DNA from 3 places in the Streptomyces durmitorensis genome. Region 3 is predicted to be linked to each of the others. Evidence: riboswitches for the same ligand, from Rfam matches in the RefSeq annotation. Region 3 holds a riboswitch; each other region holds the start of a gene.

Region 1 (10,053 bases), 1.6 Mb from region 3:
GGCGAGCTTCGCCAGGCGCTCCTGCAGCTTCTCGCGGTCGTAGTCGCTGTCCGAGTTCTCGATCTCGGCGCGGATCTGGTTGACGCGACCCTGGACCTGGTCGCTCTCACCGGAGCCGTCGACGATCGTGGTCTCGTCCTTGGTGATGACGACCTTGCGGGCGCGGCCCAGGAGGTCGAGGCCCGCGTTCTCCAGCTTGAGGCCGACTTCCTCGGAGATGACGGTGCCACCGGTGAGGATGGCGATGTCGCCGAGCATGGCCTTGCGGCGGTCACCGAAGCCCGGGGCCTTGACGGCGACGGACTTGAAGGTGCCACGGATCTTGTTGACGACCAGGGTCGACAGGGCCTCGCCCTCGACGTCCTCGGCGATGATCAGCAGCGGCTTGCCGGACTGCATGACCTTCTCGAGGAGCGGAAGGAGGTCCTTCACGTTCGAGATCTTCGAGTTGACGATCAGGATGTACGGGTCGTCGAGCGACGCCTCCATACGCTCCATGTCGGTGGCGAAGTACGCCGAGATGTAGCCCTTGTCGAAGCGCATGCCCTCGGTGAGCTCAAGCTCAAGACCGAAGGTCTGCGACTCCTCGACGGTGATGACGCCTTCCTTGCCGACCTTGTCCATCGCCTCGGCGATGAGCTCGCCGATCTGGGTGTCGGCGGCGGAGATGGAGGCGGTCGAAGCGATCTGCTCCTTGGTCTCCACGTCCTTGGCCTGCTCGAGCAGGGCGCCCGAGACGGCCTCGACGGCCTTCTCGATGCCACGCTTGAGGGCCATCGGGTTGGCACCGGCGGCTACGTTGCGCAGGCCCTCGCGGACCAGCGCCTGCGCCAGGACGGTCGCGGTCGTCGTGCCGTCACCGGCGACGTCGTCCGTCTTCTTCGCGACCTCCTTGACCAGCTCGGCGCCGATCTTCTCGTACGGGTCCTCGAGCTCGATCTCCTTGGCGATGGAAACACCATCGTTGGTGATCGTGGGGGCACCCCACTTCTTCTCGAGGACGACGTTGCGACCCTTGGGGCCCAGGGTCACCTTGACGGCGTCGGCGAGCTGGTTCATGCCGCGCTCGAGGCCGCGCCGTGCCTCCTCGTCGAACGCGATGATCTTGGCCATGTGAAGTGGTCCTCCCGGACAGGGGTGGCATGCTTCCGGATCGCGCCAGCGCCCGCGACGGACGGCCTGCAAGCCTTGTGGTTCCTTGCCCCACCCGGCCTGCGGGCCTCACCGACCCGATCCAAGTTCTGTCACTCTCACTCGGAGAGTGCTAAGCCCAATGATTAGCACTCGACCCCTGCGAGTGCAAGCGCCTCTCACGGATCCCAGACGTACGAGGGGCCCGCACCCCCTGTGGGGATACGGGCCCTTCGTCACTCGCTAAGTCGCTGGCCGATCGCGCCGAGATCAGACGGCGAGCTTGACCATGTCCGCCTGCGGACCCTTCTGGCCCTGCGAGATCTCGAACTCAACTCGCTGACCTTCTTCAAGGGTGCGGTAGCCGTCCATCTGAATCGCGCTGTAGTGGACGAAAACATCCGCACCACCGTCGACCGCGATGAAGCCGTACCCCTTCTCCGCGTTGAACCACTTGACGGTGCCCTGAGCCATGCCTAACTCCCCTATTACTGGCCCTTGCACGGACCCGCACTTCGCGGACCCGGGTCAGACCTCACCCCCCCAATGGGTTGTGGAGGCGTGCGCCGGAACGCGTCGACCGCGGCTGAATGTATCTGTCCAACTGCCCTCTGCAACAGGTCAATCGGACGAGAATTCTGGGCACGCCTGATCGGAAATATGCGGAGGATTTACCGGAGTTCAGGGCAAGTCGGGCCAGACAAATGCCACGAGAAGGGCAAATGGGCAGTGCACTTTGGCTACTTCTTGTCGCCCTCGGGGCGACTTCGTATATGCGCTCGGCACAAACGGGGAAGCTCGCTTCCCAACTGTACCGCGCTCAACCACATGGAATTGCCCCCTCCGCTTCTCTCGCGGAGGGGGCAATGAAGATTACGCAGGGTGTTTCTTTAAAGGATCAACCACCGGCGACGGCGGGAATGATCGAGACCCCCGCGCCGTCCGGCGTCGCGGTCTGAAGGCCCTGCTCGAAACGGACGTCGTCGTCGTTCACGTACACGTTCACGAAGCGCCGCAGCTTGCCCTGGTCGTCCAGGACACGGGCCGCGATACCGGCGTGCTTGGCCTCCAGGTCGGCGATGACCTCGGAGAGGGTCGCCCCCTCTGCGGCGACCTCGGACTGACCGCCGGTGTAGGTGCGAAGAATGGTGGGGATGCGAACCTTGACGCTCATTGATTTCACCTCGGGGTGTGTGGGGCCCCTTCAGGGGCGCGGGGAACTGCGCGAGGACGGACCACGACCGCCGTCGACGACGGCGGTCAGGCCCTACGGCGGCTAGTCGGCGAGCCCGGCGGCGCGGAACGCGTCAAGGCTGGGCCGGATGGTAGCGGTGGCCTGCGAAGTCTCAGCGACAGCGTCAAGCGTTTTGAGGCCATCACCGGTGTTCAGGACCACCGTGGTCAGGGAGGGATCGATGAGGCCCGCCTCGATCAGCTTCTTCGTGACGCCGACCGTCACACCACCGGCGGTCTCCGCGAAGATCCCCTCGGTCCGGGCGAGCAGCTTGATCGCATCGACGACCTGCTCGTCGTTCACGTCCTCCACCGCACCGCCCGTGCGACGCGCGATGTCCAGGACGTACGGCCCGTCGGCGGGGTTGCCGATGGCGAGCGACTTGGCGATGGTGTCCGGCTTCTGCGGCCGGACGACGTCGTGCCCGGCCTTGAAGGCGGTCGACACCGGCGAGCAGCCCTCGGCCTGCGCGCCGAAGATCTTGTACGGCTTGTCCTCGACGAGGCCGAGCGCGATGAGCTCCTTGAGCCCCTTGTCGATCTTCGTGAGCTGCGAGCCCGAGGCGATCGGGATCACCAGCTGGTCGGGAAGGACCCACCCCAGCTGCTCGCAGATCTCGTACGCGAGGGTCTTGGAGCCCTCGCCGTAGTACGGCCGCAGGTTCACGTTCACGAAGCCCCAGCCCTCGCCCAGCGGGTCGCCGATGAGCTCGGAGCAGAAGCGGTTCACGTCGTCGTAGTTGCCCTCGATGCCGACGAGCTCGCCGCCGTAGACCGCGGCCATGACGACCTTGCCCTGCTCCAGGTCGTGCGGGATGAACACGCAGGAGCGGAAGCCGGCGCGTGCCGCGGCGGCACCGACGGCGCCGGCGAGGTTGCCGGTGGAGGAGCAGGAGAGGGTGGTGAAGCCGAACGCGCGCGCCGCCTCGATGGCCTGCGCCACGACACGGTCCTTGAACGAGTGCGTCGGGTTGCCGGAGTCGTCCTTGACGAACAACTTGCCCTGCTCGACGCCGAGTTCACGCGCGAGGTTGTCGGCCTTGACGAGCTTGGTCCAGCCGGGGTTGATGTTCGGCTTGGACGCCACGTCCGCGGGGACGGGCAGCAGAGGCGCGTAGCGCCAGATGTTGTCGGGGCCGGACTCGATCTGCTTCCGGAGCGCCTCGGGGTCACCGGTCGGCAGGTCGTACGCGACTTCGAGCGGGCCGAAACAGGCCTCGCAGGCGAAGATCGGGCCGAGCGCGTACAGCTCGCCGCACTCGCGGCAGGAAAGGCCCGATGCGGGGCCGAGGTCCACAGAACCCGTGGTGGAGGGGGTGTTTTCGAACGTTCCGACAGTCTGCGCAGCCATGGAGGCGAGGCCCTTTCTCCTCATCTTCCCCGTGACGCATCTCGTCACGAGACGGAATTGGCACCTTCCCCACCGAGACCTCGCGTGCGCGGTCGGCGGGATGGTTGCCGGGGCTTCAACGGGCCGTATCCCTCTGCCCCTCTGGATGAGCGGTATGGCGCCGGGGCTTTGGGGGCCCAGGGCATTTGTTACGCGTCGACCCCCGACATGCGATGGTCATCCGCGTTGTTCAAGACTGTAACCGACGGCCTGGACCCTTGAGATAGTCGTCCGAACCGCGAGATGGATCACATGTAGGCCACACACAGGAGGAGCAACCCGTGCTGGAAGAGGCCGAGCGCTGGCTGACCAGGCGTTCCTGGTCCGTTGCCGACCGTCCGCTCAGCGCACTCGTCGCCGCCAAACGGGCGTCGGGAGCCTCGGTGAGTGTCGTCCTGCCCGCGCTCGACGAGGAGGAGACGGTCGGGGAGATCGTCGCCGAGATCCGCCGGGAGCTGGTCGAGGAGGCCTGCCTGGTCGACGAGCTCGTGGTGATCGACTCCGGATCCCGGGACCGTACGGCCGAGGTCGCCCGTGAGGCGGGCGCGCGGGTCGTGCACCGGGACGAGATCCTGCCGCGCATCCCGGCCGTGCCCGGCAAGGGCGAGGTCCTGTGGCGCTCACTCCTGGTGACCGGCGGTGACATCGTCGCGTTCGTCGACGCGGACCTGAGGGAGTTCTCGGCGGACTTCGTCACCGGCATCGTGGGCCCGCTCCTGACCGAGCCCGACGTGGACTTCGTGAAGGCGATGTACGACCGTCCGCTGGCTGGAACCGCAGGTCAGGGCGGTCGGGTCACCGAGCTGATGGCGCGCCCGCTGCTGAACATGCACTGGCCCCAACTGGCCGGGTTCGTCCAGCCGTTGGGCGGCGAGTACGCGGCGCGCAGGTCACTCCTTGAGCGGCTGCCGTTCCCCGTCGGTTACGGAGTGGAGCTGGGCCTGCTCGTCGACGCCCTGCACACCGTGGGCCTGGACGCGCTCGCGCAGGTCGATGTCGGCGTGCGCAAGCACCGGCACCAGGACGGGCAGGCGCTGGGCCGGATGGCGGCGGCGATCTACCGGACGGCGCAGCTGCGGCTCGCGCGCGGCCATCTCGTACGCCCCGAGCTCACGCAGTTCGAGCGGGGTGCGGACGGGTTCGAGCCGCGGACCCATTCGGTGGACACGGAGGAGCGGCCGCCGATGGCCGACATCGCGGAGTACACCGCTCGCCGCGTGGCGTAACCGCCCAAGACCGGGCGTTTTGTCTACATTTCCCACTTATGTGGGTCAGACAGGTAATGGGAAGCGCGCGACGCATCGGCGGTGTGGCCCTGGCCACGGCCGGACTCGCGGCAGGGGCGCTCGGCGCCGCGGCCGCACCCGCCGCCGCGGATGTGATCGAGCCCTTCGCCAAGCGCTACGACGAATCGCTGTACGGCGACTTCAGGACCATCGGCAACACGGTCATGGGCTGCCCGACGACGCCCGCGGACATGGCGGCGCGCTGCGCCACCGCCGCGGACGGCCAGGGCCGCGACAACAACAACACCTTCGTCATGCAGCGGATCAACGCCGCGGGCATGGACCCCGAACACGGATCGAGCACCGGCCAGGTCGCGATCCCGCCCGGCGCGAAGGTCGCGTACGCACGCCTCTTCTTCGGCGGCAACGACGGAACGTACAAGGGCCCCAGCGGCGCCCAGCTGAGGCGCTGCGACATCTCGGGCGCCGACGTGCAGCCATCCCCCGGCGAACCCCTGGACGCGGTGCCCGCCGTCGGCGTGGACGGCGCGCCTCCCTCGAAGGTCACCCCGGCGAACCTGGTCAAGGACCCGGCGTCGACCAACGGCCCGCACTACTACACCGGCGAGGCCGACATCACGGGCCTCTTCAGCGGCGTCACCGGCACCGGAGCACCCGTCCCGGTCGCGGTCGGCGACATCTGGGCGCCCACCGGCAAGGGCTGCGTCGCGGGCTGGTCGCTCACCGTCGTCTACAAGTACGACGGCCCCAACGACGACCACGCCCCCGACCGCCGCAACGTCTACGTCTACGGCGGCCACGTCCTGCAGCGCTCCACGTCGCCCGCCACCAGCGTCACGGTCGACGGCTTCTACCGCACGGACGGCAAGCCGCGCGCCAGCGTCACCGCGTACGAAGGCGACTGGAACACCCCCGGCGACCGCTTCCTGGTCGGCGGCCAGACCATGACCGAGGCGCACACGGGCAGCACCAACAACTTCTTCATCAGCGAGGACGACGGCGCCCTCGACCCGAAGATGACCAACAACCTCTCCATCGACGCCAAGGAGTTCGACGTCACGGGCAGCGGTACCCGCGCCCCGGCCGCCGAGCCGATCCCGGTCGGCGCGACCTCCACGACGCTGAGCTTCTCCACGAAGGGCGACACGTACGTCCCCTCGGCGTTCGCGCTCTCCGTCCCGGTCCCCGACCTGGAGGTGACGAAGACGGCGAGCCCCAAGACGATCAAGCCGGGTGGCACGCTGACCTACACGGTCAAGGCGAAGAACATCAGCAAGCTCGACTACCCGAACGCCAAGTTCAGCGACGACCTGACGGACAACCTCGACGACGCGACGTACAACGACGACGCGAAGGCGAGCACCGGCGACGTCTCGTACACCAAGCCGAAGATCAGCTACACCGGCGACATCCCGGCCGGTGAGACGGCGACGGTGACGTACTCGGTCAAGATCAAGGACCCAGTCAGCGGCGACGGCAAGCTGCTCAACAACGTCGATGTCGAGACCCCGCGCTCCAACTGCGACGCGGGCAGCACCGACCCCAAGTGCGGGGCCGCGCCGGTCATCGAGCGGAAGCAGCCGCCGGTCAGGATCACCAACGTGCCCGCACGGCGGACCGCGCCGGTGTGCAGCGACGTCAAGAACACCATCACCATCAAGAACCCCTCGGGCAGCACGCGTACCGGAGCCACCGCGTCCTGGCAGGTGACGCCCGGCACCAAGCCCGTCGCGAGCAGCGGCAAGGTCACCAAGCAGGGTTCGAAGTACGTCTGGAAGGGCGACGTCCGCCCGCACGGCAAGGTCACCGTCACCCAGAAGCTGACGGTCTCCTGCACGGCGGGCCAGGTCAGGGTGGTCACCGTGACGGCGCCCGGCAGCAACTGCCCCGCATCCGTCCGGGGCGGCGACGACCCGTGCACCTCGGCGATCCTCGCCCAGCGCGTGCAGGCACGTCCTGCCCCGCAGGAGCCGCAGAACGGCCCCGTGGGACGCGCGGACGCCCCGCCCCAGCTGGCCGACACGGGCAGCGACTCGGACACGATGCTGTACGCGGGCCTCGCGATCGCCCTGTGCGCACTGGGCGCGCTCGCGGTGGCGGCGGCGAGGAGCAGGCGGGACTAGCCGCGGGTCCCTGGGTTCCCCGGATTCCCTGATTTCGCTGAATGTATACGGCCGGGCCCGCCACGGGTCCGGCCGTACGTTTGAGCGCTTCCGGGAAGGGCTAGGTTCGGCACATGGTCTCCGAGCACGCCGCCGCCCAGGTCCTCGTCGCGTCCAACCGCGGCCCCGTCACGTACGCCCTGGAGGACAACGGGGAGCTGACGGCCAAGCGGGGCGGCGGCGGACTCGTCTCCGGGCTGAGCGCGATCGGGGACTCCGACGGTTCCGACCCTGCTGCCCTATGGGTCTGCGCGGCGCTGGGTGAAGGCGACCGGGAGGCCGTGCGGCGCGGGGTGGGCGAGCCCGGGGTCCGGATGCTCGACATCGACGCGGGCTCGCACGAGGGGGTGCACGCCGACGCGTACAACGGCATCGCGAACTCGGTGCTGTGGTTCGTCCACCACATGCTCTACCAGACGCCGCTCGAACCGGCCTTCGGACCGGAGTTCCGGGCCCAGTGGGCGTCGTACGAGACCTACAACCGGGCCTTCGCCGAAGCGCTCGCGGAGAGCGCCGCTCAGGGCGCCGCGGTCCTCGTCCAGGACTACCACCTGGCGCTGGTCCCGGGGATGCTGCGCGAACTCCGCCCGGACCTGCGCATCGGCCACTTCTCGCACACGCCGTGGGCGCCGGTGGACTACTTCCGGATGCTGCCGGACGACGTCGCGGAACAGCTCCTGCGGGGCATCCTGGGCGCCGACCGGGCGGCGTTCCTGACGGGGCGGTGGGCGGACGCGTTCACGGAGTGCTGCGTGGCGGTCCTCGGCGGTACGTCGGGTACGCGGATCGGGGTGCACGGGCTCGGGGCCGACGCGGATTTCCTGCGGGAACGGTCGCGCCGTGCGGACGTGGAGGAGCGGCTTGTCGCGCTGCGGGAGCAGGTGGGGTCGGGCCGACGGGTGATCGTCCGGGTGGACCGGACGGAGCTGTCGAAGAACATCGTGCGGGGGCTGCGGGCCTACCGGGAGCTGCTGGCGTCCTGGCCGGAGTGGCGGGAGCGGGTGGTGCACGTGGCCTTCGCCTACCCCTCGCGGCAGGACCTCGCGGTGTACCGCGATTACACGGCGGAAGTGCAGCGGGTGGCCGACGAGATCAACTCCGAGTACGGGGTGGAGGGTTGGACCCCGGTCGTGCTGCACGTGAAGGACGACTTCGCACGGTCGCTGGCGGCGTACCGCCTGGCGGACGTGGCGCTGGTGAATCCGATCCGGGACGGGATGAACCTGGTGGCCAAGGAGGTGCCTGTCGTCTCCGACGAGGGGTGCGTGCTGGTGCTTTCGCGGGAGGCGGGGGCGTACGAGGAGCTGGGCGAGGACGCGCTTGTCGTGAACCCTTATGACGTGACGGGGACGGCGGCCGCGTTGCACGCTGCGCTGGCGATGCCGGTGGAGGAGCGGGCAGAACGAACGAAGCGGCTCGCTGCGGCGGCTACGGCGTTGCCGCCGGCGCAGTGGTTCCTGGACCAGCTGCGGGCGCTGGAGGGCTAGCCGCGGAGGGCACGCGACCCGTGCCGGACACGACCTCCAGAGGGCTGGGAACGGATTCTCTTCGGCCGAATGGGTGACCTGCGCGGGTACGGCTCGTTGATCAGGCCATGACGGGGAGGCGCAGTAGAGCGGCTGGGGGTGCGGGCAGTGGTTGCTGACGGGTTGCGGGTGCTGGCCTCACCGTTCGTCGCGCCCGCTGCGGGTGGGGTGGCGATCCGCGCCCGCCTGAAAGACCTCGGGCCCAACGATGAGGCGGTCCTACGTGAAGTCGGCCTGCATCTCGGGTCGTTGGCGTCTGGGGATTTGAAGGCGCGGTGTGCGGCCGGGGTAGGGCATGACGCCCCGGCATGGACAGTGCGCAAGCGGGCGTTGACGCCGCTGTCGTCCTCACGGTGGGCGGGGGCGATCACGAAGGCCAGCCATGATCAGTGGGCGCTGTCCCGGCGGGGACTGGCCGCACATATCGCTTCGTTGGAGGCGGGCATCGCGATGCTGCGCCAGCGCCTGGTCAAACCGCTGGGTTCGAAGGGCACGAAGCGCACGCCGGGCGGCTATCGCTCGCGGCGAGAGTGGCATGCCAAGTCCCGGCGCTTGGCGATCCTTGAGCAGCGGCACGCGCAGGCTGTGGCCGACTGGGAGGCGGGGCGGGTCCATGTGGTCCGCGGCGGTCGGCAGTTGGCCAACACGCGCCATCATCTGGCGGCAGCCGGCCTCGACGAACCCGCGTGGCGACGACGGTGGGAGGCGGCGCGGATGTTCCTGGCCGCCGACGGCGAGACTGGCAAGCAGGGCGGCAACGAGACAATCCGCATCACCCCAAGCGGCGAACTGACGATCAAACTCCCCGCCCCGCTGGCGCACTTGGCCAACGCCCCGCACGGGCGCTACCGGCTGCCCGACACCGTGGCGTTCGCGCATCGCGGTGAGGAGTGGGGCGACCGGGCCTTCGCTGATCGGGCAATCGCGTACCGCATCCATCACGACCCGGTGCGCGGGCGCTGGTATGTCACCGCCTGCTGGCAGCGTACCCAGCCGTCGGCCCTGACCGTGGAGGCGGCACTCGCCGGGCAGGGCGGTGTCATCGGCGTGGACACCAACGACGATCACTACGCGGCCTGGCGCCTGGACGCTCACGGCAACCCCGTCGGCGAGCCGCGACGCTTCTTCTACGACCTCACCGGCACCACGCAGCATCGTGACGCGCAGATCCGGCACGCCACCAGCCGCCTGCTGCACTGGGCCAAGGCCTGCGGGGCGGCGGCGATCGCGATCGAAGACCTCGACTTCACCAACGCCAAGACCCGCGAGAGGCACGGCCGCAAGAAACGCTTCCGCCGCCTGATCTCCCGCTTCCCCACCACGAAACTCGCGGCCCGCCTGGCCTCGATGGCCACCGAACAGCA
Region 2 (10,053 bases), 6.0 Mb from region 3:
AGCCGGTGGTTCTTGACCACCAGATCGGCGTTGGGTATCGCCTGGTAGGCGATGCGGACCTGGGTCTTTCCACTGCCGGATGCGGCATCGGCGCCGTCGCCGCAGGCGGTCGCGGTCAGTGCGACCAGTGCGGTGGCCGAGGCGAGGAGTGCGGTGCGGCTCAGGTGTGAGGGCATGACGGTTCCTTCGTACGTTGACGTGGAGCGGGAAGGCGGGAAGAAGAGGGCAGGAAGAAGAGGCGCGGGAGCAAGGCGGTCGGGGCGTCAGAGGCGCCCGCGCCACGGCACCGCCACCCGCTCCACCCCCTTGAACAGCGCGTCCAGGAGGATCCCGGAGAGGCCGATGGCGATGATCCCGGCGATGACGACGTCGGTCTGGTTGTAGCGCTGGGCATCACGGATCATGCCGCCGATGCCGGGTACGCCGTTGACGGTCTCGGCGGCGACGACCGAGGTGTACGCGATGCCGACCGCGATCCGTACCCCGGTGAGGATCTCCGGCAGGGCGGCGGGCAGCCGTACGGAGAGGAGCAGCGCCACGGGCCCGGCGCCCAGCGCCCGCGCGGCCTCCACCAGGTCGCCCGGCACCCCGCGTACCGCGGCCGCGGTGGCCGCCGCGATGGGCGGCAGCGCGGCGATGACGAGCAGCCAGATCTTCGGGGTCTCGTCGATGCCGAACCAGATGACGAGCAGGGAGAGGTATGCCAGCGGCGGCAGCGTGCGGAGGAAGGTGACCGCCGGTTCCAGGACCACCGCGAGCGGTTTCACCACGCCGATAAGCAGCCCCAGCGGGATCCCGGCGAGAGCCGCGTACGCGGTGCCGATGCCGATCCGGCGCAGCGAGACGGCCAGGTGCTCGCCGAGCAGGTGGCCGCTGAACCCGCGCACCCCGTCGTGGACGGTCGACGCCTGCACGAAGGCGTGCCACACGTCCCCCGGCGACGGCACGAGGACGCGTGGCCAGACGCCTGCCACGACCACCGCCTGCCAGGCGGCGAGGAGCACGGCGAGCGCCAGGAGCCGCAGCGCCGTCCAGCGCAGGGGCGCTGCCTCGGCCCACGTACGCCGTGCGGGCCGCGCCGCTGCCGAGGACGCGGGCCGGGTGTGCTCTTCCGCGTTCTTGAGCGGGTCCGAGTTCTTTAGCGGATCCTTGTTCTTGAGCAGGGTCACGCCGCCGCCTCCGTGAGCGCGCGCAGCCGGGGTGCGACTTCTTCGCCGACCCGGTAGGCCTCTTCGAGGTGCGGATAGCCGGACAGGACGAACTCGTCGATGCCGAGCCCGCGGTACTCGAAGAGCCGCTGGGCGACCTCGTCGTGCGAGCCGACCAGCGCGGTGCCCGCACCTTCTCGGACGAGGCCGATGCCCGCCCACAGGTTGGGTGCGACGGTCAGGTTCTCGGCCGAGCCGCCGTGCAGGGCGGTCATCCGGGCCTGCCCGGTGGAGTCCATGCGGGCGAAGCGCTCCTGGGAGGCGCGTACCGCCTGCGGGTCGAACCCGGCGAGGATGCGGTCGGCCTCCGCCCACGCCTCGGCGGCGGTGTCGCGGGTGATGACGTGCAGCCGGAGGCCGAAGCGCAGGGTGCGGCCCAGGAGCGCGGCCTTGTCGCGCACCCTGGCGATGCGTTCGGCGAGCGCGGCCGGGGGTTCGCCCCACAGGAGCTGCACCTCGGCATGGCGCGCCGCGACCTCCTCGGCGGCCGGGGAGGCGCCGCCGAAGTAGAGGGGGACGTGCGAAGCCGTAGCGGGCGAATCCAGTCGGGCGCCCTCCACCCGCACATGGCGGCCTTCGAGGTCGACCGGCTTGCCGTCGAGCAACTCGCGTACGACCTGCATGAGTTCGCCGGTCCTGACGTACCGCTCGCTCTTGGGCAGATGGTCGCCGTACGCCCGCTGCTCGGCCGGGTCCCCGCCGGTGACCACGTTCAGCGCGATGCGGTCGCCGAACAGGCGGCGGAAGGTGTCGGCCTGCTGGGCGAGCAGCGTCGGCCGGGCGAGCCCCGCGCGGAAGGCGACGAGGAAGCCGATCCGCTCGGTGACCGCGGCGAGGGCCGGGGTCAGCACCCAGGGGTCCACACAGCCGAGACCCACGGGAGTCAGCAGCTTGGCGAAGCCCGACTGCTCGGCGGCGCGGGCGACTTGGGCGAGATACCCGAGGTCGGCGGCGCGTCGGGTCGCGGTGGCGGTGCGGCCCTGGACGGCGGTGACACCGCCGGGGTCGCGGCCGTCGCCGCCGGTGGGCAGGAACCAGTGCAGCACGGGGGCGGCAGGGGAGGACATGCTGGGGCACCTCGGGAGAGAGCGGACGCGGGCGGGCCGCCCCGCGTCATGCGCAGGGGCGTGCCGGGCTGCCCGGGTGTCCGGGGCTGAGGAAGGAGTCAGGTGCGGCGACGGCGGGCGACCGGTCGAATGAGGTCGTCAGCGGTGTGCAGGGGTGCGGAGGCTCGGTGGAGCGCTCAGCAACAGGCCGCGCGACAACAGGAGATGGCCCGACACAGCATCCCCGAGACACGCAGAAGGTCCACGTGGCGACGGGAGACGAGGGCGGGGTTCATGCGTGCATCCTGACCGGGTCCTCGTGCCGGCGACAACCCGGTTCCGCCATGTGGACATACAGGTCCCGAATCGCGGTACCGCCGGGCCCCGTCCCCGAGCTGCCGCCGTCTCCTGAACGACGTGTTCGGTGTTCGCCCTCGCCCGGGCAGGGCGAGGGCGAGGATCACCTGCGCCGCCACTCCTCCGCGAGGAGTTCGTAGGAGCGCACCCGGTCGGCGTGGCCGTGGGTGATCGTGGTGATGAGCAACTCGTCGGCGCCGGTGGCCTCCTGGAGCTGTTCCAGCTGGTCGGCGACGCGTCCCGGGGAGCCGGTGAACTGGGTTTCGGTACGGTCCTCCACCAGCGCCCGGTCCGCGTCGGTCCAGACGTGCCGGCGCGCTTCCTCCGGCGTCGGGTACGGGATGGCGCCCTCCGCCGTGCGGATGCTGCGGACCCACGGGCCGTAGCCCGCGGCGAGTTCGCGGGCGGTCTCGTCGTCCTCGGCGACGACGACGTCCGCGGAGACGCTGACGTAGGGCTCGTCGAGTACGTCGGAGGGTTTGAACGCGGCGCGGTAGCCGTCCGCGGCCTCCAGCACCGTCCCCGGACTGACGTGGTAATTCGCCGCGAAAGGCAGGCCGTTGCGGCCCGCGACGTCCGCGCTCTGGCCGCCGCTGCTGCCCAGGATCCACACCTCGATGTCGGCACCTTCACCGGGCACGACATGCGCTTCGATGCCGTCGGCGGAGCGGTACGTCCCCGCGAGCAGCGCGAGGATGTCGTCGATCTGCTCCCCGTAGTCCTGCGATTGGGCGTGCGGCTGCTGGAGCAGCTTGCGCTGGAGGGCGACGCGGGGCGAGCCCAGCAGATGCTCGTAGGAGAAGCGCGGCGGGATCCGCAGTCCGTTGGGTGCGTGGCCGTCGACGACGGGGGTCGCGGTCGGCGGCGCGGCGGCGGGTGTGCCGGGCGGCTTGCCGCCGGAGCGGCCGAGGCCCAGGTCGAGGCGTCCGGGGTGCAGCGCGTCGATCAGGCCGAACTCCTCGACCGTGGACAGAGCTGTGCGGTGGCCGAGCTGTACCGCGCCCGCGCCGAGCCGGATCGTCGAGGTCGCGGCGGCGGTCAGGGCGAGGACGACCGCCGGTGAGGTGCCGGCCACGCCCGGGTTGAGGTGGTGCTCGGCGAACCAGTAGCGGGCGTACCCGAATCGCTCGGTCTGCCGGGCCAGGTCGATGGAGTTGTGCAGTGCGGCGGCCGCCGTGGAACCGGACGAGACCGGGACCAGGTCGAGGACGCCGAGTGGGATGGCTGACATGTGGGTGGTCCTCCTCAGTGGTCGGCCGACGCGGGCACGGGTATGGGTACGGGTTCGGGATCAGGCTCGGGCAAGCGCGCCCCGGAGTCGGGGTGGGCCAGGCCGAGATGGTCGCGCAGGGTGGTTCCCTCGTACTCCGTGCGGAACACGCCGCGCTCCTGGAGCAGCGGGACCACGCTGTCCGCGAAGGCGTCGAGTCCGCCCGGCGTGATGTGCGGGACGAGGATGAAGCCGTCGGACGCGTCGGCCTGCACGAAGGAGTTGATCGTCTCGGCGACGGTGGCCGGGGAGCCGACGAAGGACTGGCGGTTGCCGGTCTCGATGACGAGGTCGCGGATGGACCACTTGTTCGCGGCAGCGAGCTCTCGCCACTCCCGCGCGGTGGCCAGCGGGTCGCGGTACATCCGCACCTGCGCACGCCCGCGGGCGATGGTGTGCTCACCGACGTCCGGATCGATGTCGGGCAGCGGGCCTTCCGGGTCGTACGCGGAGAGGTCGCGGTTCCAGACGAACTCCAGGTGCTTGATCGCCGTGGCACCGCTGACCTGCTTGCGCCGCACCTCACGCGAGAGCTCCTCCGCCTCGGCATCCGTGTCACCGAGGACGAAGGTGGCGGCGGGCAGGATGAGGAGCTGGTCGTGGGTGCGGCCGTGGCGGGCCAGGCGGCCCTTGACGTCCCGGTAGAACTCCTGGCCTTCCTTGAGCGTGCTGTACCGGCTGAAGATCGCGTCCGCGCCCTCGGCCGCGAACTCGCGCCCCTCGTCCGAATCACCGGCCTGGAAGACGACCGGTCGCCCCTGAGGGCTGCGCGGGACGTTGAACTGCCCCTGGATGTCGAAGTGTTGCCCCTGGTGGACAAAGGCTCCCGCCCGCGCGTCGCGCAGGAAGGCGCCGGTCTCCTGGTCGGCGACGATCTCGTCCCCGCGCCAGGAGTCGAACAGTTCATTGGCCGTACTGAGGAATTCCTTCGCCCTGGAGTACCGCTCCTCCTGCGGGAGGAATCCGCCGCGCCGGAAGTTCTCGCCGGTGAAGGCGTCCCAGGAGGTCACGACGTTCCACGCGGCGCGCCCGCCCGAGAGGTGGTCGAGGCTGGCGAACTGGCGGGCCACCTCGTAGGGCTCGTTGAAGGTGGAGTTGATGGTGCCGGTCAGGCCGAGGTGTTCGGTGACGGCAGCGAGCGCGGTGAGGACGGCGAAGGTGTCGGGCCGCCCCACGACGTCCAAGTCGTATATCTTTCCGCCCTGTTCGCGCAGCCGAAGCCCCTCGGCGAGGAACAGGAAGTCGAACTTGGCGCGCTCGGCGGTGCGCGCGAAGTGCGCGAAGGAGCTGAACTCGATGTGGCTCCCGGCCTCGGGGTCGCTCCATACGGTGGTGTTGTTGACGCCGGGGAAGTGTGCCGCGAGGTGGATCTGCTTGAGCGGTTTGTCCGGTGACTTGCTCATGACGGGGTCCCTTCCGGTCCGGCTCAGGCGGTGGCGGCGTAGCGGCTGGCGGGGCGGGTCAGGCCCAGGAGGCCGCGCAAGGTGTCGGCTTCGTACGCGCGCCGGAAGGCGCCGCGGCGCTGGAGTTCGGGCACCAGGCCCTGGGTGATCGCCGGGAGGTCGTGCCCGACAACGGCGGGCCGCAGCCGGAATCCGCTCAGCCCGGCCCGGCCCAACTCCACGAGCAGGTCGGCCAGTTGGGCGGGCGTTCCGGTGAATACCCGCGCGTCACTGGTGTACGGGTGACCGGCGAGGGCGTCCAGACGCTCCCGGCGTGCCACTGCGACGGCCGGGTCGTCGTCGAGGAACACCACCAGGTCGCCGAAGAGATGCAGGGACTCGTCGGCGCGCCCGGCCGCGTCCTGTTCGGCACGGACGGCTGTGACGATGGCGCGTGCGTGCCCGGTGTCGCGCGGGGTGACGTATCCGATGTCGGCTGAGCGGCCGAGGAGCCGGAACGGGGCATCCGTCGGCCCCTCGTGGGCGAGGGCGCTGATGACAGGCAGGCCCTGCGGCGGCCGGGGCGTGATCGAGGGGCCCTTGACACTGAAGTGCTTGCCCTCGAAGTCGATGTAATGCAGCTTGTCGCGGTCGATGAAGCGGCCGGTGGCCACGTCCCTGATCTCCGCGTCGTCCTCCCAGCTGTCCCAGAGGCGGCGCACGGCTTCGACGTAGTCGGCCGCCTCGTCGAAGAGGTCGAAGGTCAGCTCCCGTACGTCCGGCCTGCCGAGGTCCTCGACGGCGTCGAGGGCGGGAAGCGTGCGGCGCCCGAAGTGCGCGGCCTCGTTCCGGCGTGCGGACACCTGCACCCGTACCCCGGCGCGGCCTTCGCTGACGTAGTCGAGCGTGGCGATCGCCTTGGAGATGTGGAAGGGCTCCGTGTGCGTGGCCACCACGGTCGGCACAAGGCCGATGTGGCTGGTCAGCGGCGCGACACGGGCGGCGATGAGAACGGCGTCGAGCCGCCCTCGTACCTGATCCGTGCGTCCGTCGGGTTCGGTGAAGTGCGAGGACTGGAGGCCGAGTCCGTCCTCGATCGTCACGAAGTCGAGCAGGCCGCGTTCGGCCTCGGTGACCAGATCGGTCCAGTACCGGGCGGTGAGCAACTCCCTTGGGCGGGCGGCTGGTTCGCGCCAGGCGGCGGGGTGCCAGCCCGCGCCGTCGAGCGCGACGGCCAGATGCAGCGAAGGAGCGGAGGGAGCGGAAGAGGGCAACGCGGACGAGGGTGAAGATGATGACGACACGAAGGAGTGCCTTCCTGATCGACCGTACGAGAACACCGGCCCCTCTGCTCCGAGGGTGCGGCGGCGGGGTGACGGGTCAGGAACGACAGAGCGCGCCGGCGACGCGCTGGAGGTCGATGTGCGGCCGGGAGTACAGATGCACCTGGCGGCTCGGGGCGATCGTGACGACACGCAGTGCGGACACGGGCGGCAGCAGGGATGACGTGGACGGCACAGCGGAGACTGCCGGCATGTCCGTCACCTCCGCTCGGCAAGCCAGGGCTTGACGCTGACACTCGTAACTGCTCGGGACGTTACGTGAGGCCGCAGCGGTGCGCAATGCCCGTCGATCATGGGCGTCCTCACATCGCCGTACGTGCCTCGCCGTCCCTGTCCGTCAGGGACAACCGCCGAGTCGCTCCTTCTGTTCCGCTTCCACGCCGGGAGTTCCACGGCATCGGCCTTCTTGACTCCGCCCTGTGCCCGGACCCAGACTTCCGGGGACGGTCACGATTGTCAGCGCCCGCCCGGCAGGCTCCCTGCCCGAGCGGTTCATCGGCCCCGGCCCGCTGGCAGGCAACCCTTCCGCCGCGACGGGGTGCCCCGGGTGACGACCGGGTCGCGCCGTGGCGGCGGGGCAAGTGCGGCCCGGTTGCAACGGGCCTCGACGGCAGGGCTGGTGGACATGTCCAGGGCGGTCGGTGAGAGGAAGAGCACCCAGCGGCCTCTCCTGACCGCGCCCCGGCCCCGCCCCCGCGTGTTGACCAGACGGCTGCACATCGACCTGTTGCGCGTGTGCAGCGCATCGGCTCCAGCCGTCTGACGTCCACGCATCGCCCTCTCCCTCTCCTCTCCTCTCCGTCTCCTCTCCGTCTCCTCTCCGTCTCCCTCCGCTGTGCCACCGTCGCCGTGCGCGCGGTCGGCGCCCCCTCACCTGTCTGGAGAGCCATGCCCGAGACCACGTCGCACCGTTCCCACGCTTCCCACCCGGCTTCCCTCACGGCTCCGTGCTCCCCGCTCGAAACCGCCCCGGACGGCAGCTGTCCCGCGCCCATCCGCAGCCGCATCGGCGCCGACCTGGCCGGCGGCTTCTACCCGGCGCCACACCGCTATCACCTGTACCTCTCGGCCGGATGTCCGCGCTCCTTGCGCGTCTCGATCACCCTCGACCTGCTCGGGCTCCGGGAGTCGGTCACCACGACGCTCCTGACAGCACACACCCCTGCGGCGTCACTCGACTCCCTGCACCGCTACTACGAGGCCACCGAGCATCACTTCGACGGCCCCTTGACCGTTCCCGCCCTGTGCGACCGCTGGAGCGGGCACATCGTCAGCAACCACACGCCCGACATCCTGCGCGACCTCGCCTGCCGCCTCGCCGCGCACGGCAGCGGGCCCCTCCTGCGCCCATCGGCCCTGGCGGCGCACATCGACACCTGGCACGAACTCCTCGCGAGCCCCCTCACCGACGAGACGCTGAACCGCCTCGACGGCCGGCTGGCCTCCCATTCCTATCTCGTGGGCGACGAACTCACCTCGGTGGACGTGGACTTGTGGGCCGCTCTCGTCCACCCCACTCCGGACGCGGCCGAGACCGGTGACTCCCATCCCCACGTCCGCGCGTACGTCCGCCGCCTGCACGCCCACCCCGCCTTCTACGCCAACGGCCCTCGTCCCAAGGCCGCGAGCACCTCCCGCGCCGCCCGTTCCCCGCTCTCCACACCACCGTTGAGGTAGCCCTGACTGTGCGTGCTGGTGTGTTCGCCCGCGAAGTGGAGGCCGCCCTCCCGGCGTCCCGTGAAGCCCCAGTACCGGGTGTACTGGCCGGGGCGGTAGGAGGCGTAGGAGCCGCGGGCCCAGGGGTCGTCGACCCAGGAGTCCAGCCAGCCGCGGCCGTTGTACGCCTTCTTGAGGCCAGGGACGAGCGCGTCGAGCTGCCGCAGCGCCGTGTCCGTCACCGTGGCCGACGGTGCGGCGTGCGGGCGCTCGGCCGGGTAGGTCGCGCCGCTCCAGCCGCCGGTGAACAGGGTGAGCAGACCTTCCGGTCCTGTCTGGTACGAGGAGGTGTCCCAGGAGCTGAACAGCGGGTTGTCGCTCATGATGCCGCCGCTGAATCCGTCGAACCGCGGGAACTGGCGGTCGAATTGGAACAGCAGCTTGGCATCCGTGCCCATGCCGTGGTTGTCGATGGCCTCGCGCTTGCGGGCGCTGAGCCCCGCGCCGTCCAGGTCGACGCGGCGCAGGGTGGTGAAGGGCAGGGCGAACACGACGCGGTCGGCGGTGACTTCCCCTCTGCGGCCGCCGAAGCGCAGCCGGTAGGTGCCGCCCGCGCGGCGCACGGCCGTGAGGGGGGTGTCGAAGTGGAGGGCCGACTTGGGCAACCGCTCGGCCATCGCCTGGGGGATGAGGTCGTTACCGCCCTTGACGTGGTACTTCTCGTCGGCGCCGTCGGGGCCGATGTACTGCTCCATGAGGTTGATCGCGCTCAGTTCGTCGGCGTTGTTGCCGAAGAACGTGGCCACGCTGTTGGCCATGGCGGAGGCGAGCAGGGACGACATTCCGCCGGGGACGTTCGCCGCGAGCCAGTCCCGCACCGACAGGCCGTCGAAGTCACGGGCGGCGCGCCCCGCCTCGTCCGCGGCGTAACTGCCGATGCGCCGCGCGTCGGCGGCGAGTTGCTTCTGCACGACCTCCATGTCCCGGTAGACCGCGTCTTCCGTGACCACCTTGCCCTGGAGATGGATGACACCGCGCTCGCCGTGCTCGCGATCGGGGTTCTCCTCCTCCAGGGAGATCCCCAACTCCGCGGCCAGCTTGCGGATATGGGTGTGCCGGGTGTCGATGCGCTCGCCGCCGTGCTCGGCGAGCTGGCCCGACGCGAAGCCCCGCGCGGTCCAGCAGCGCCCGCCCACCCGGCCGTCTCTCGCCTCGAACACCTGGGCCTTGACGCCTTGTTGGGCAAGCCGGTGGGCGCAGGTGAGCCCGGCGAGGCCCGCGCCGATGACGACGACGCGGGCGTCGTGCGCGGTGGTGCGGTCCGCCGCGCGCGCGGCGGTGGGCGTGAGCGTGCCGCCGAGCGCGAGACCGCCCGCGGTGGCGAGTCCGCCACGCAGCACGGTGCGCCGGGTCGTACCGGCGTCCGCCGGTTCACGTCGCGCGCGTACGACGCGCATCCAAGGGGTTCCGCCAGCAGGCATGGGTGTCTCCCGTCAGTAGGCCGTCGGATCGACCTGGGCCGTGGAGTGTCCGTGGAGTGCACGAAGCAGCCTGCTTGCTTAACTCCTTAACCAACATGCCTGGTTGACGACGGATTCCCTCGTCCGGGACCACCCGTCCTGCGGTTCTCGCAGCCACGACACCTACGGGACGTACGACGGGCTCTTCGCCGTAGCGGGTCCTGGGCGCCTTCGGAGAGTGGAGACGGCGGCCGCGGCAGGAGCGCCGCGGCCGCCTGTGATCACCAGATCCGGACGCGCTCCGAACGGTCCAGCCAGAGGCCGTCGCCCT
Region 3 (10,053 bases):
AGCTGTACTCCGTGGGCTGCTCCAGCTGCCACGGAACCGGCGGTCAGGGGTCCACCGACGGTCCTAGCCTGGTGGGCGTCGGCGCAGCCGCCGTCGACTTCCAGGTCAGCACCGGCCGTATGCCGCTGCAGCAGCCGGGCGCCCAGGCGCCGAAGAAGAAGGCCATCTACAACCAGGCCCAGATCGACCAGCTCGCGGCGTACATCGCCTCGCTGGGCGCGGGCCCGACCATCCCCACCGAGAAGCAGTACAGCCCGGACGGGGCGGACATCGCCAAGGGTGGCGAGCTGTTCCGCACCAACTGCGCGCAGTGCCACAACTTCACCGGTGAGGGCGGCGCGTTGACGAAGGGCAAGTTCGCTCCTTCGTTGGAGGATGTCTCCCCGAAGCACATCTACGAGGCCATGCAGACCGGCCCGCAGAACATGCCGTCCTTCCCCGACACGATCATGCCGGAGAAGAACAAAAAGGACATCATCGCGTACCTCGACGCGGTCAACGGCGAGCAGACCGAGAGCCCTGGCGGTCTGAAGCTGGGTGGCCTGGGTCCGGTCAGTGAAGGCCTGTTCGGCTGGATCTTCGGTCTCGGCTCGCTGATCGCGGTCGCCGTGTGGGTCGCCGCTCGGACCGCAAAGGCCAAGAAGTCATGAGTAGCCAAGAGAAATCAGAAGAGAACCTGCCCAGCGTGCAGGAGACCGAGCACGGCTCGGTGGCTGTCGCGGACGAGAACCCGTTCGCCGACCCGGGGCTTCCGCCCCACGAGCATCGTGTCCAGGACATCGACGAGCGGGCCGCCAGGCGTTCCGAGCGTGCGGTCGCCTTCCTGTTCACGCTCTCGATGCTCGCCACGATCGGCTTCATCGCCTCGTTCGTGTCGTTCCCGGTCGACAAGCGCGTCTACATCTTCCCGATCGGTCACATCAGCGCGCTGAACTTCTCCCTGGGCATGACCCTGGGTCTCGCGCTCTTCTGCATCGGCGCGGGCGCGGTCCACTGGGCCCGCACCCTGATGTCCGACGTGGAGGTCGCCGACGAGCGGCACCCCATCGAGGCCGAGCCCGAGGTCAAGGCCAAGGTCATGGCCGACTTCAAGGCCGGTGCCGCGGAGTCGCAGTTCGGCCGGCGCAAGCTGATCCGCAACACGATGTTCGGCGCGCTTGCCATGGTGCCGCTCTCCGGCGTCGTCCTGCTGCGCGACCTCGGTCCGCTGCCCGAGGACAAGCTGCGGCACACGCTGTGGTCCAAGGGCAAGCTGCTCGTGAACATGAACACGAACGAGCCGCTGCGTCCGTCGGACATCCAGGTCGGTTCGCTGACCTTCGCCAAGCCCGAGGGCCTGGAGGAGCACGATCACGACTTCCAGAAGGAGATCGCCAAGGCGGCCCTGATGATCGTCCGGATCCAGCCGGACAACATCAAGGACAAGCAGGAGCTCGAGTGGTCGCACGACGGTGTCGTCGCGTACTCGAAGATCTGCACCCACGTCGGCTGCCCGATCTCCCTGTACGAGCAGCAGACGCACCACGTCCTCTGCCCGTGCCACCAGTCCACCTTCGACCTTTCCGACGGTGCCCGAGTGATCTTCGGCCCGGCCGGTCACGCGCTGCCGCAGCTGCGCATCGCCGTGAACGAAGAGGGCTACCTCGAGGCGCTCGGCGACTTCGCTGAGCCTGTCGGTCCTGCATTCTGGGAGCGCGGATGAGCACTACGACGACTGATACGCGCAAGAAGGACGCGCCCGCCGGTGAGCGGGTCGCCGACTGGGCAGACGGCCGCCTGGGGATCTACTCCCTGGCCAAGGCCAACATGCGCAAGATCTTCCCGGACCACTGGTCCTTCATGCTCGGTGAGATCTGCCTCTACAGCTTCATCATCATCATCCTCACGGGTGTGTACCTGACCCTGTTCTTCCACCCGTCGATGAACGAGGTGGAGTACCACGGCAGCTACATCCCGCTGCAGGGCCAGCTGATGTCCGAGGCGTTCAACTCGACCATGCACATCAGCTTCGATGTGCGCGGTGGTCTGCTGATCCGGCAGATCCACCACTGGGCGGCGCTGATCTTCCTCGCGGCGATGTTCGTGCACATGATGCGCGTCTTCTTCACGGGTGCCTTCCGCAAGCCCCGCGAGGTCAACTGGGTCTTCGGGTTCCTGCTGTTCGTCCTCGGCATGTTCACCGGCTTCACCGGTTACTCGCTCCCTGACGACCTGCTCTCCGGTACCGGTGTGCGCTTCATGCAGGGCGCCGTCCTGTCCGTGCCGATCGTGGGCACGTACCTGTCGATGTTCCTGTTCGGCGGGGAGTTCCCCGGCGGCGACTTCGTGGCCCGGTTCTACTCGGTGCACATCCTGCTGCTGCCGGGCATCATGCTCGGCCTCGTGGTGGCGCACCTGATCCTGGTCTTCTACCACAAGCACACGCAGTTCGCGGGCCCCGGCAAGACGAACAAGAACGTCGTCGGCATGCCGCTGCTCCCGGTCTACATGGCGAAGGCCGGAGGGTTCTTCTTCCTGGTCTTCGGCGTGATCGCGGCCATCTCGGCGATCGCCACGATCAACCCGATCTGGGCGCTCGGTCCCTACCGTCCCGACCAGGTCTCCACCGGAGCCCAGCCCGACTGGTACATGGGCTTCTCCGAGGGTCTGATCCGTGTCATGCCGGGCTGGGAGATCAACGCCTGGGGTCACACGCTCGTCCTGGGCGTGTTCATCCCGCTGATCATCTTCCCGCTGGTCCTGGTCGCGATCGCGGTCTACCCGTTCATCGAGTCCTGGGTCACCGGCGACAAGCGCGAGCACCACATCCTGGACCGCCCGCGCAACGTCCCGACCCGCACGGCGTTCGGCGTCGCGTGGATCACCTGGTACTTCGTGCTGCTCGTCGGTGGTGGAAACGACCTCTGGGCCACGCACTTCCACCTGTCGATCAACTCGATCACCTGGTTCGTGCGCATCGCCTTCTTCGTGGCACCGGTCCTCGCCTTCATCGCCACCAAGCGGATCTGCCTGGGTCTGCAGCGGCGCGACAAGGAGAAGGTCCTGCACGGCCGCGAGTCGGGCATCATCAAGCGCCTGCCGCACGGTGAGTTCATCGAGGTCCACGAGCCGCTGGGCCAGGAGCAGCTGCACACGCTCACCGCGCACGAGCAGTACGCGCCGGTCGAGATCGGCCCCTCGGTCGACGAGAACGGCGTCGAGCGCAAGGTGACCGGTTCGCAGAAGCTCCGGGCCAAGCTCAGCAAGGGCTACTACGGGGAGGACAACCAGATCCCCAAGCCCACCACCGAGGAGTACAAGGAGATCACGAGCGGCCACGGCCACCACTGATCCTCCGAACGCTCCGACGTTCTGACCCGAGGTCGCCACGGCGAGAGCCCCGTCCCCTGCATCCAGTGCATGGACGGGGCTCTTTGCCGTCCCCCGGGCTGGATAAGGTGGTCCCGTCCCCATGTACCGGGATGCTTTCTTCCTACGCTGACGAACCCAGGAGCGGCTATGAGCGCTGTGACCCCCGCAGGAGGCAATACCGCGGCGGCCCGTTCCTGGCCGGGTGTGCTGAACGGCCTGCTCGACGGGACCGACCAGAGCGCCGACGACACGGCCTGGGCGATGGACCGCATCATGCGGGGCGAGGCCACCGACGCGCAGATCGCCGGCTTCGTCGTGGCGCTGCGGGCCAAGGGCGAGACCGTGGAGGAGATCTCCGGTCTCGTACGCACCATGTACGAGCACGCCAACGTGATCGAGGTGCCGGGGCGGACCGTCGACATCGTCGGCACGGGCGGTGACGGTGCCAAGACCGTCAACATCTCCACGATGTCCGCGATCGTCATCGCCGGCGCGGGCGCGAAGGTCGTCAAGCACGGCAACCGCGCCGCGTCGTCGGCCAGCGGCGCCTCCGACGTGCTGGAGAAGCTCGGCGTGAATCTTGAGCTCACCCCGCGGCGGGTCGTCGAGGTCGCGGAGGAGGCGGGGATCACCTTCTGCTTCGCGGTGAAGTTCCACCCGGCGCTGCGGTACGCGGGCGGTGCGCGCAGCCAGTTGGGGATCAGGACCGTGTTCAACCTCCTGGGTCCGCTGACGAACCCGGCCCGGGTGCGCTCCCAGGCCGTCGGTGTGGCCGACGCGCGGATGGCGCCGATCGTGGCCGGGGTCTTCGCCGAGCGCGGGCACTCCTCCCTCGTCTTCCGCGGTGACGACGGCCTCGACGAGCTGACGACCACGTCGACCTCCCGGGTCTGGGTCGTGCGGGACGGCGCCGTGCGCGAGGAGTCCTTCGACCCGCGCGACGTCGGCATCGACCTCGTCCCCGTGGAGGCGCTGCGGGGCGCCGACGCCTCGTACAACGCCGAGGTGGCGCTGCGCCTCCTGGACGGCGAGACCGGGCCCGTGCGGGACGCGGTGCTGCTCAACTCGGCGGCGGCCCTGGTGGCCCTCTCGCCGGGCGAGGGGAGCCTCGTGGAGCAGATCCGCGCGGGCATCGCGCAGGCGGCCGAGTCGATCGACTCCGGGGCCGCGAAGAAGGCCCTTGAGCGCTGGGTGTCGGCCAGCAACAGGTGAATGTGGTGCCCACCGCAGTCCGGATCCCGGACTGCGGTGGGCACCGGGAAGATCGTGTGGCAAGATGCTGCGCAGGTCATGAGTGACAGCGATTAGGCCCCGGCTCGCTGTCCGGCAACCCTCCGTCCGTGGCGGGGTGCCCCGGGTGAAGACCAGGCCGTGGACAGCAAGGTCCATGGCAAGCGCGGACCCCTGCGAACCCTGGGGTCCTGGTCCTCAAGGGAGCAGTCTCGTGAGCAAGCGAATGCGATAGGGCTTTCCGGCCCCTTTTCCGCACCCCCTTTTCTCTTCATCACTGCAGCGCCGTGACGGCGCCCTTGCAGTGAACTCGCCTGCCTTCCCACGGGAGTTCGCCATGTCCGCACGCATCGTCGCCACCACCACCGACTCCGCCGCCGCCTCCGCCGAGTCCGCCGACCCCTGCTGTGCCGCGCCGCTGCCGGTGCTCGGCCGTGACGTCACCGTGCCGCTCGTCACCGGCGGCGAGGTGACCTACGCGGCGCTCGACTACGCGGCGAGCGCCCCCGCGCTGCAGCGGGTGTGGGACGACGTGGCCGCGTACGCGCCGTACTACGGCAGCGTGCACCGCGGTGCCGGGTACCTCTCGCAGCTCTCCACCGACCTCTTCGAGAACAGCCGGGTCACCGTCGCCGAGTTCCTCGGCTGCCGCGAGGACGACCAGGTCGTCTTCACGCGCTCGACCACCGACTCGCTGAATCTGCTTGCCGCGGCCCTCCCGGCCGACTGCCAGGTCTTCGTCTTCGAGACCGAGCACCACGCCTCGCTCCTGCCCTGGCGCGACGCCCGCGTGACGTACCTGAACGCGCCGCGCACCCCCGACCAGGCCGTCGCCACCCTGGAGCGCGCCCTCGCCGACCGCGACCCCTACGGGCCCGCCCTGGTCTGCGTGACCGGCGCGTCGAACGTCACCGGTGAGCTGTGGCCGGTCAAGGAGCTGGCCGCCGCGGCCCACGCGCACGGCGCCCGCATCGTCCTGGACGCCGCGCAGCTCGCGCCCCACCACCCGGTCTCCATCAGCGAGTTGGACGTCGACTGGGTCGCGTTCTCCGGCCACAAGCTGTACGCGCCCTTCGGCTCGGGCGTCCTCGCGGGCCGCTCCGACTGGCTGCGGGCCGCCGAGCCGTACCTCGCGGGCGGCGGCGCCTCGCGGAAGGTCGCGCGGCGCAGCGACGGCGGCGTGGACGTCGAGTGGCACGACACCGCCGCGCGGCACGAGGCCGGTTCGCCGAACGTCATCGGCGTGTACTCGATCGCCTCCGCCTGCAAGGCGCTGACCGAGGCGGGCTTCGACGAGCTCGTCGCCCGTGAGCGCCACCTCATCGCGAAGGTGCGCGAGGGCCTCGCCGACGTGCCCGCCGTGAAGGTGCTCTCGCTCTTCGGCGACGACGCGCCGCGCGTCGGCGTCATCTCCTTCGTCGTCGAGGGCTGGAACAGCTCGCACTTCGCCGCCGCGCTCTCCGCCGAGTACGGCATCGGCGTACGCGACGGTCTCTTCTGCGCCCACCCGCTGGTGCGCACCCTGCTCGGCAGCGACCCGCAGACCCAGGGCGAGTGCGGTGCCCCCGAGGCCGCGCCCGGCGAGAAGTCCCTGAACGCCATCCGCGTCAGCTTCGGCGCGGGCACCCCGGACGAGCACGTGGAGCGCTTCGTGCGCGCCGTCAAGGAGCTCGTGGCGGACGGCGCGCGCTGGAACTACCGCACGGAGGACGGGCGTTGCGTCCCGGACACCACGGCCGCCTGAGCCTTGGGCCTGCCCTTCAGGCGTGAGCCCAGCACGATCATCCGCAGGGCCCGCTCGGTCGCGTCGGTGAGGAATTCGCCGCCCCGGCCGAGCGCCTCGGTGAGCGAGACCGGCGCGGGCAGGATCGCGCTGTAGGCGTCCACGCCCTCCGCCCGTACGTGGTGCGCGCCCTGGCCGATCGTGCCCGCGAGGACCAGGACCGGGCGGCCGAACCGCTTGGCGCGCCTGGCTACTTCGGCGGGGATCTTGCCGCGTGGCGTCTGGTGGTCCAGGGCGCCCTCGGCCGTGACGACGAGGTCGGCGCGGGCCAGGCGTGCGTCCAGGTCCAGGTGGTCGAGCAGGACGTCGAAGCGGGGCAGGAGCTGGGCGCCGAGCGCCGCGAGGCCGGCGCCGAGACCGCCGGAGGCACCCGTTCCGGGGCCTTGGGAGAGATCCGCCGTGACGTGCAGGTCGCGGGTCAGGATGTGCGCCCAGTGTTCAAGGGCCGCCGCGAGCTGTTCGACCTGCGTGGGGGTCGCGCCCTTCTGGGGGCCGAAGACGCGGGCGACGCCGCGCTCGCCGGTCAGGACGTTGAAGGGGTTGCAGGCGACGCGGATCTCGGTGTCCTTCAGGCGGGGGTCGAGGCCCGAGGGGTCGATCCGGCTCAGGCGGCCCAACTCCCGCCCGCCGCGCGGCAGTTCCCAGCCGTCCGCGTCCAGGAGCCGGGCGCCGAGCGCCTGGAGCGCCCCCGCGCCCCCGTCCGACGTACCGGAGTCGCCGCAGCCGACCAGGATGCGGCGTGCGCCCGCGTCGAGTGCGGCACGGATCAGCTCGCCGACGCCGTACGTCGTGGTGGCGCCCGGGTCGCGCAGATCGCGCGGGACCAGCGAGAGCCCGGCGACCGCGGCCATCTCGACGACGGCGGTGCCGGAGGGGAGCAGCGCGAAGTGCGTGCCGATCCGCTGGCCGACGGGACCGGTGGCGGGCAGCGCGACCAGGCGGCCGCCGCCCGTGGTGGCCAGGGCGCGCGCGGTGCCCTCGCCGCCGTCCACCAGGGGGATCAGGTCGGTCTCGGCGTGCGGGACGACGCGGCGTACCCCTTCGGCGATGGCCTCGGCCGCGGACTGCGCGGACAGGGACTCCTTGAAGCCGCTGGGGGCGATGGCGAAACGGGTCAGCATGAGGGTCTCCACGGCAGAGGGAACGGATGGGCGAGGGGGAGCGCCCCGAAGGGGCGCGGGGAACGGCGCGACCAGCCCCCACCGGCCCCGCAGATGACGTTCCAGCACAGCGCTCAGCGAACGGGCACGCCGAGCAGCGGCCAGAGCGCGACGGCGAAGAGCAGGACGAGCGCGGCGGTCAGCGGCGCCAGGACCGCGGAGAGGCGCAGCAGGTCGCGCGGGGCGTAGGTGGGGGTGCCGGGAATGTCGGCGAAGAGCGTGACGGGCTTCGCGGACGCGGGCAGGGTGTGGCAGAAGCCGGCGGCCGCCGTGGAGGCCAGGGCGGCCGCGACCGGGTTGACGCCCGCGCCGACGGCCGCCGCGACGACCAGCGGGACCAGGACGGAGGAGCGGGCCGAGCGGGACTGCAGGATCAGGTGCGCGGCCGTGCTGACCGCCACGACGACGGTCAGGAAGAGCCAGGGCGGCACATCCAGCGGGACCCCGCCCACCAGCCACTTCGCCGCCCCCGATTCGGCGAGCGCGACACCCATCGCCATGGTCGCGGCCATGAAGAGCAGCAGCGACCACGGCACCGTCTTCAGGGCGTCCTTCAGACGTACGGTGCCAAGAGCGGGGGAGGAGGCGACGACCGCGCCGATCAACGCGACGACGGCGGGCGGCACTTGGTGGAGCGGCTCGCTGCACCAGAGGGCGACGACCGTGGCGAGCAGGAGGGCGCAGCGGGTCTCGGCGGGCTCCCAGGCTCCGGTCACCGGCTGCTCGCTGTGCTCCTGGAGCTGCTCGACAGTGATGTGGACCGGGCCCTTGCGGTCGGCCCGCCGTGTCGTCGTCAACAGGACGGTCTCCGCCGCCAGATGGGACGAGGCGATGGCGAGCGGCAGGCCGAGCAGCATCCACTGCGTGAAGCCGATCCGCTCCCCGGTGGCCTCCCACAGCACGGACACCGTGATCAGATGCGCGCCCGCGCCGATGAGGGTCGCGACCGCGGAGAGCAGGATGACGGTCGGGAAGAGCAGGGCGAGCATCACCACCAGGCGCCTGCGGTCGGCCAGGACCTTGGCGAGGGCGAGGAAGACGGGCAGGGCGAGCGCGGCGCGGCCCGACGTGGCGGGCACCGCGAAGGCCGTGACGACCAGGGCGGCCGTCGTCAGATGCGTCAACTGCCGTACGCTGCGCGCCCCGCTGACGAGGAAGGCCGCGGCCCGGCCCGCGAGTCCGCTGCGGGCCACCGCGGCCGCGAGCACGAAGGCGCAGATCAGCAGCCAGACGGTCTCGTCACCGAGGGTGCCGAAGAGCGTGTCGCTGCTGATCACCCCGGTCGCGGTGAGCGCGAGTCCGGCGCCGAGCGCGATGTACGTGTCGTCGATCGGCGTACCGATCCACGCACAGGTGGCGAGCGCGAACACGGCGAGGGTGAGCCGCGCGTCTGAGCTCAGGCCGGGGAAGTTGCCGGGCACCACCAGCAGCGCGCACAGGCTCAGCGCGATGCACAGGGTGATGGCTTGGCGGGGATTCAGGGTCACACGAGAAGCCTCGGGCCCGGCCGTGAGCCCTCAATGAGCCCTGGATGAAAGGAAATTCACCCGGGAGGCCACACCTCACCCCGGTAGGCGGTACCCCATCCCGCGTACCGTCTCCACGCGCTGCGCGCCCAGCTTCTTGCGCAGCGCCCGTACGTACACGTCGACGATGTTGGACCCGGGGTCGAAGTCGTAGCCCCACACGTGCGACAGGATCTGCTCCCGCGAGAGCACCTGGCCCGGATGGCGCAGGAAGAGTTCGAGCAGCACGAACTCACGTGCCGTCAGATCCACCGTCCGCTCGCCCGAACGCGCCCTGCGCGTGCGCAGATCCAGCGAGAGCTCCCCGCTGCGCAGCACCGTCACCTCCGGCGCCCGCGCGGCCGTGCGCAGCCGCAGGCGCACCCGCGCGAGCAGCTCCTCGAAGCGGAACGGCTTGGTCATCCAGTCGTCGGCGCCGCCTTCGAGGCCCGCCACCGTGTCCCGTACCGAGTCGCGTGCCGTGAGCACGATGACCGGTGTGGACACGCGGGCCTCGCGCAACTGCCGCAGGACCGTGAAGCCGTCCTTGCCCGGAAGGCCGATGTCCAGGACGACCAGGTCGAAGCTGCCGGTCAGGGCGTAGTCGTAGGCCGCTTCGCCGTCGCCGACGACGCTGGTGGTGAAGCCGTTGGAGCGCAGGCCCTTCTCGACGAAGGAGGCGATGCGCTCCTCGTCCTCGACGATGAGAATCCGGTTGTTCATGGCTGTCCTGGCTCCTGTTCCCGCAGTACGAGTACGAAGGTGGCGCCGCCGGAGCCCGACGCCGTGGGCCGCAGTTCGACCCGGCCGCCGTGCCCTTCGGCGATCGCCCGCACGATGGCGAGGCCGAGTCCGGCGCCGGTGGCGCGGGCGCCGCGGCGTGCGGTGCCGCGCCGGAACCGCTCGAAGATCACCGCGGCGTCCTGCGCCTGGACGCCGGGCCCGCTGTCGGCCACGTACAGCTCGATCCGGCCCGCCGTGCTGCGCGAGCCGATGCCGATGCGCTGGCCGGGGACCGTGTGCT

What was found. Region 3 has a riboswitch for S-adenosylmethionine ahead of M4V62_RS30350 (aminotransferase class V-fold PLP-dependent enzyme). Riboswitches for the same ligand answer to the same signal wherever they lie in the genome.
Region 1: linked by a shared signal. The riboswitch ahead of thrC (threonine synthase) and the one ahead of M4V62_RS30350 (aminotransferase class V-fold PLP-dependent enzyme) in region 3 are both predicted to bind S-adenosylmethionine.
Region 2: linked by a shared signal. The riboswitch ahead of M4V62_RS03640 (glutathione binding-like protein) and the one ahead of M4V62_RS30350 (aminotransferase class V-fold PLP-dependent enzyme) in region 3 are both predicted to bind S-adenosylmethionine.

What each region holds. Positions count from the first base shown of each region.
Region 1 is NZ_CP097289.1:5,212,281-5,222,333, reverse strand. It holds gene groL (chaperonin GroEL) at 1-1,113, opposite strand, end outside; gene M4V62_RS23495 (cold-shock protein) at 1,402-1,605, opposite strand; gene M4V62_RS23490 (MoaD/ThiS family protein) at 2,030-2,305, opposite strand; gene thrC (threonine synthase) at 2,408-3,715, opposite strand; SAM riboswitch class I at 3,733-3,867, opposite strand; gene M4V62_RS23480 (glucosyl-3-phosphoglycerate synthase) at 4,036-4,980, shown strand; gene M4V62_RS23475 (DUF11 domain-containing protein) at 5,037-7,124, shown strand; gene M4V62_RS23470 (alpha,alpha-trehalose-phosphate synthase (UDP-forming)) at 7,238-8,650, shown strand; gene M4V62_RS23465 (transposase) at 8,798-10,053, shown strand, end outside.
Region 2 is NZ_CP097289.1:831,190-841,242, forward strand. It holds gene M4V62_RS03605 (taurine ABC transporter substrate-binding protein) at 1-176, opposite strand, end outside; gene M4V62_RS03610 (ABC transporter permease) at 264-1,040, opposite strand; gene M4V62_RS03615 (LLM class flavin-dependent oxidoreductase) at 1,166-2,275, opposite strand; gene M4V62_RS03620 (LLM class flavin-dependent oxidoreductase) at 2,715-3,842, opposite strand; gene M4V62_RS03625 (NtaA/DmoA family FMN-dependent monooxygenase) at 3,857-5,284, opposite strand; gene M4V62_RS03630 (LLM class flavin-dependent oxidoreductase) at 5,308-6,537, opposite strand; gene M4V62_RS03635 (putative leader peptide) at 6,644-6,799, opposite strand; SAM riboswitch class IV at 7,052-7,196, shown strand; gene M4V62_RS03640 (glutathione binding-like protein) at 7,495-8,283, shown strand; gene M4V62_RS03645 (flavin monoamine oxidase family protein) at 8,202-9,743, opposite strand; gene M4V62_RS03650 (M13 family metallopeptidase) at 10,004-10,053, opposite strand, start outside.
Region 3 is NZ_CP097289.1:6,807,381-6,817,433, forward strand. It holds gene qcrC (cytochrome bc1 complex diheme cytochrome c subunit) at 1-650, shown strand, start outside; gene qcrA (cytochrome bc1 complex Rieske iron-sulfur subunit) at 647-1,702, shown strand; gene qcrB (cytochrome bc1 complex cytochrome b subunit) at 1,699-3,330, shown strand; gene trpD (anthranilate phosphoribosyltransferase) at 3,499-4,563, shown strand; SAM riboswitch class IV at 4,638-4,754, shown strand; gene M4V62_RS30350 (aminotransferase class V-fold PLP-dependent enzyme) at 4,919-6,325, shown strand; gene M4V62_RS30355 (glycerate kinase family protein) at 6,277-7,485, opposite strand; gene M4V62_RS30360 (SLC13 family permease) at 7,599-9,011, opposite strand; gene M4V62_RS30365 (response regulator transcription factor) at 9,087-9,752, opposite strand; gene M4V62_RS30370 (sensor histidine kinase) at 9,749-10,053, opposite strand, start outside.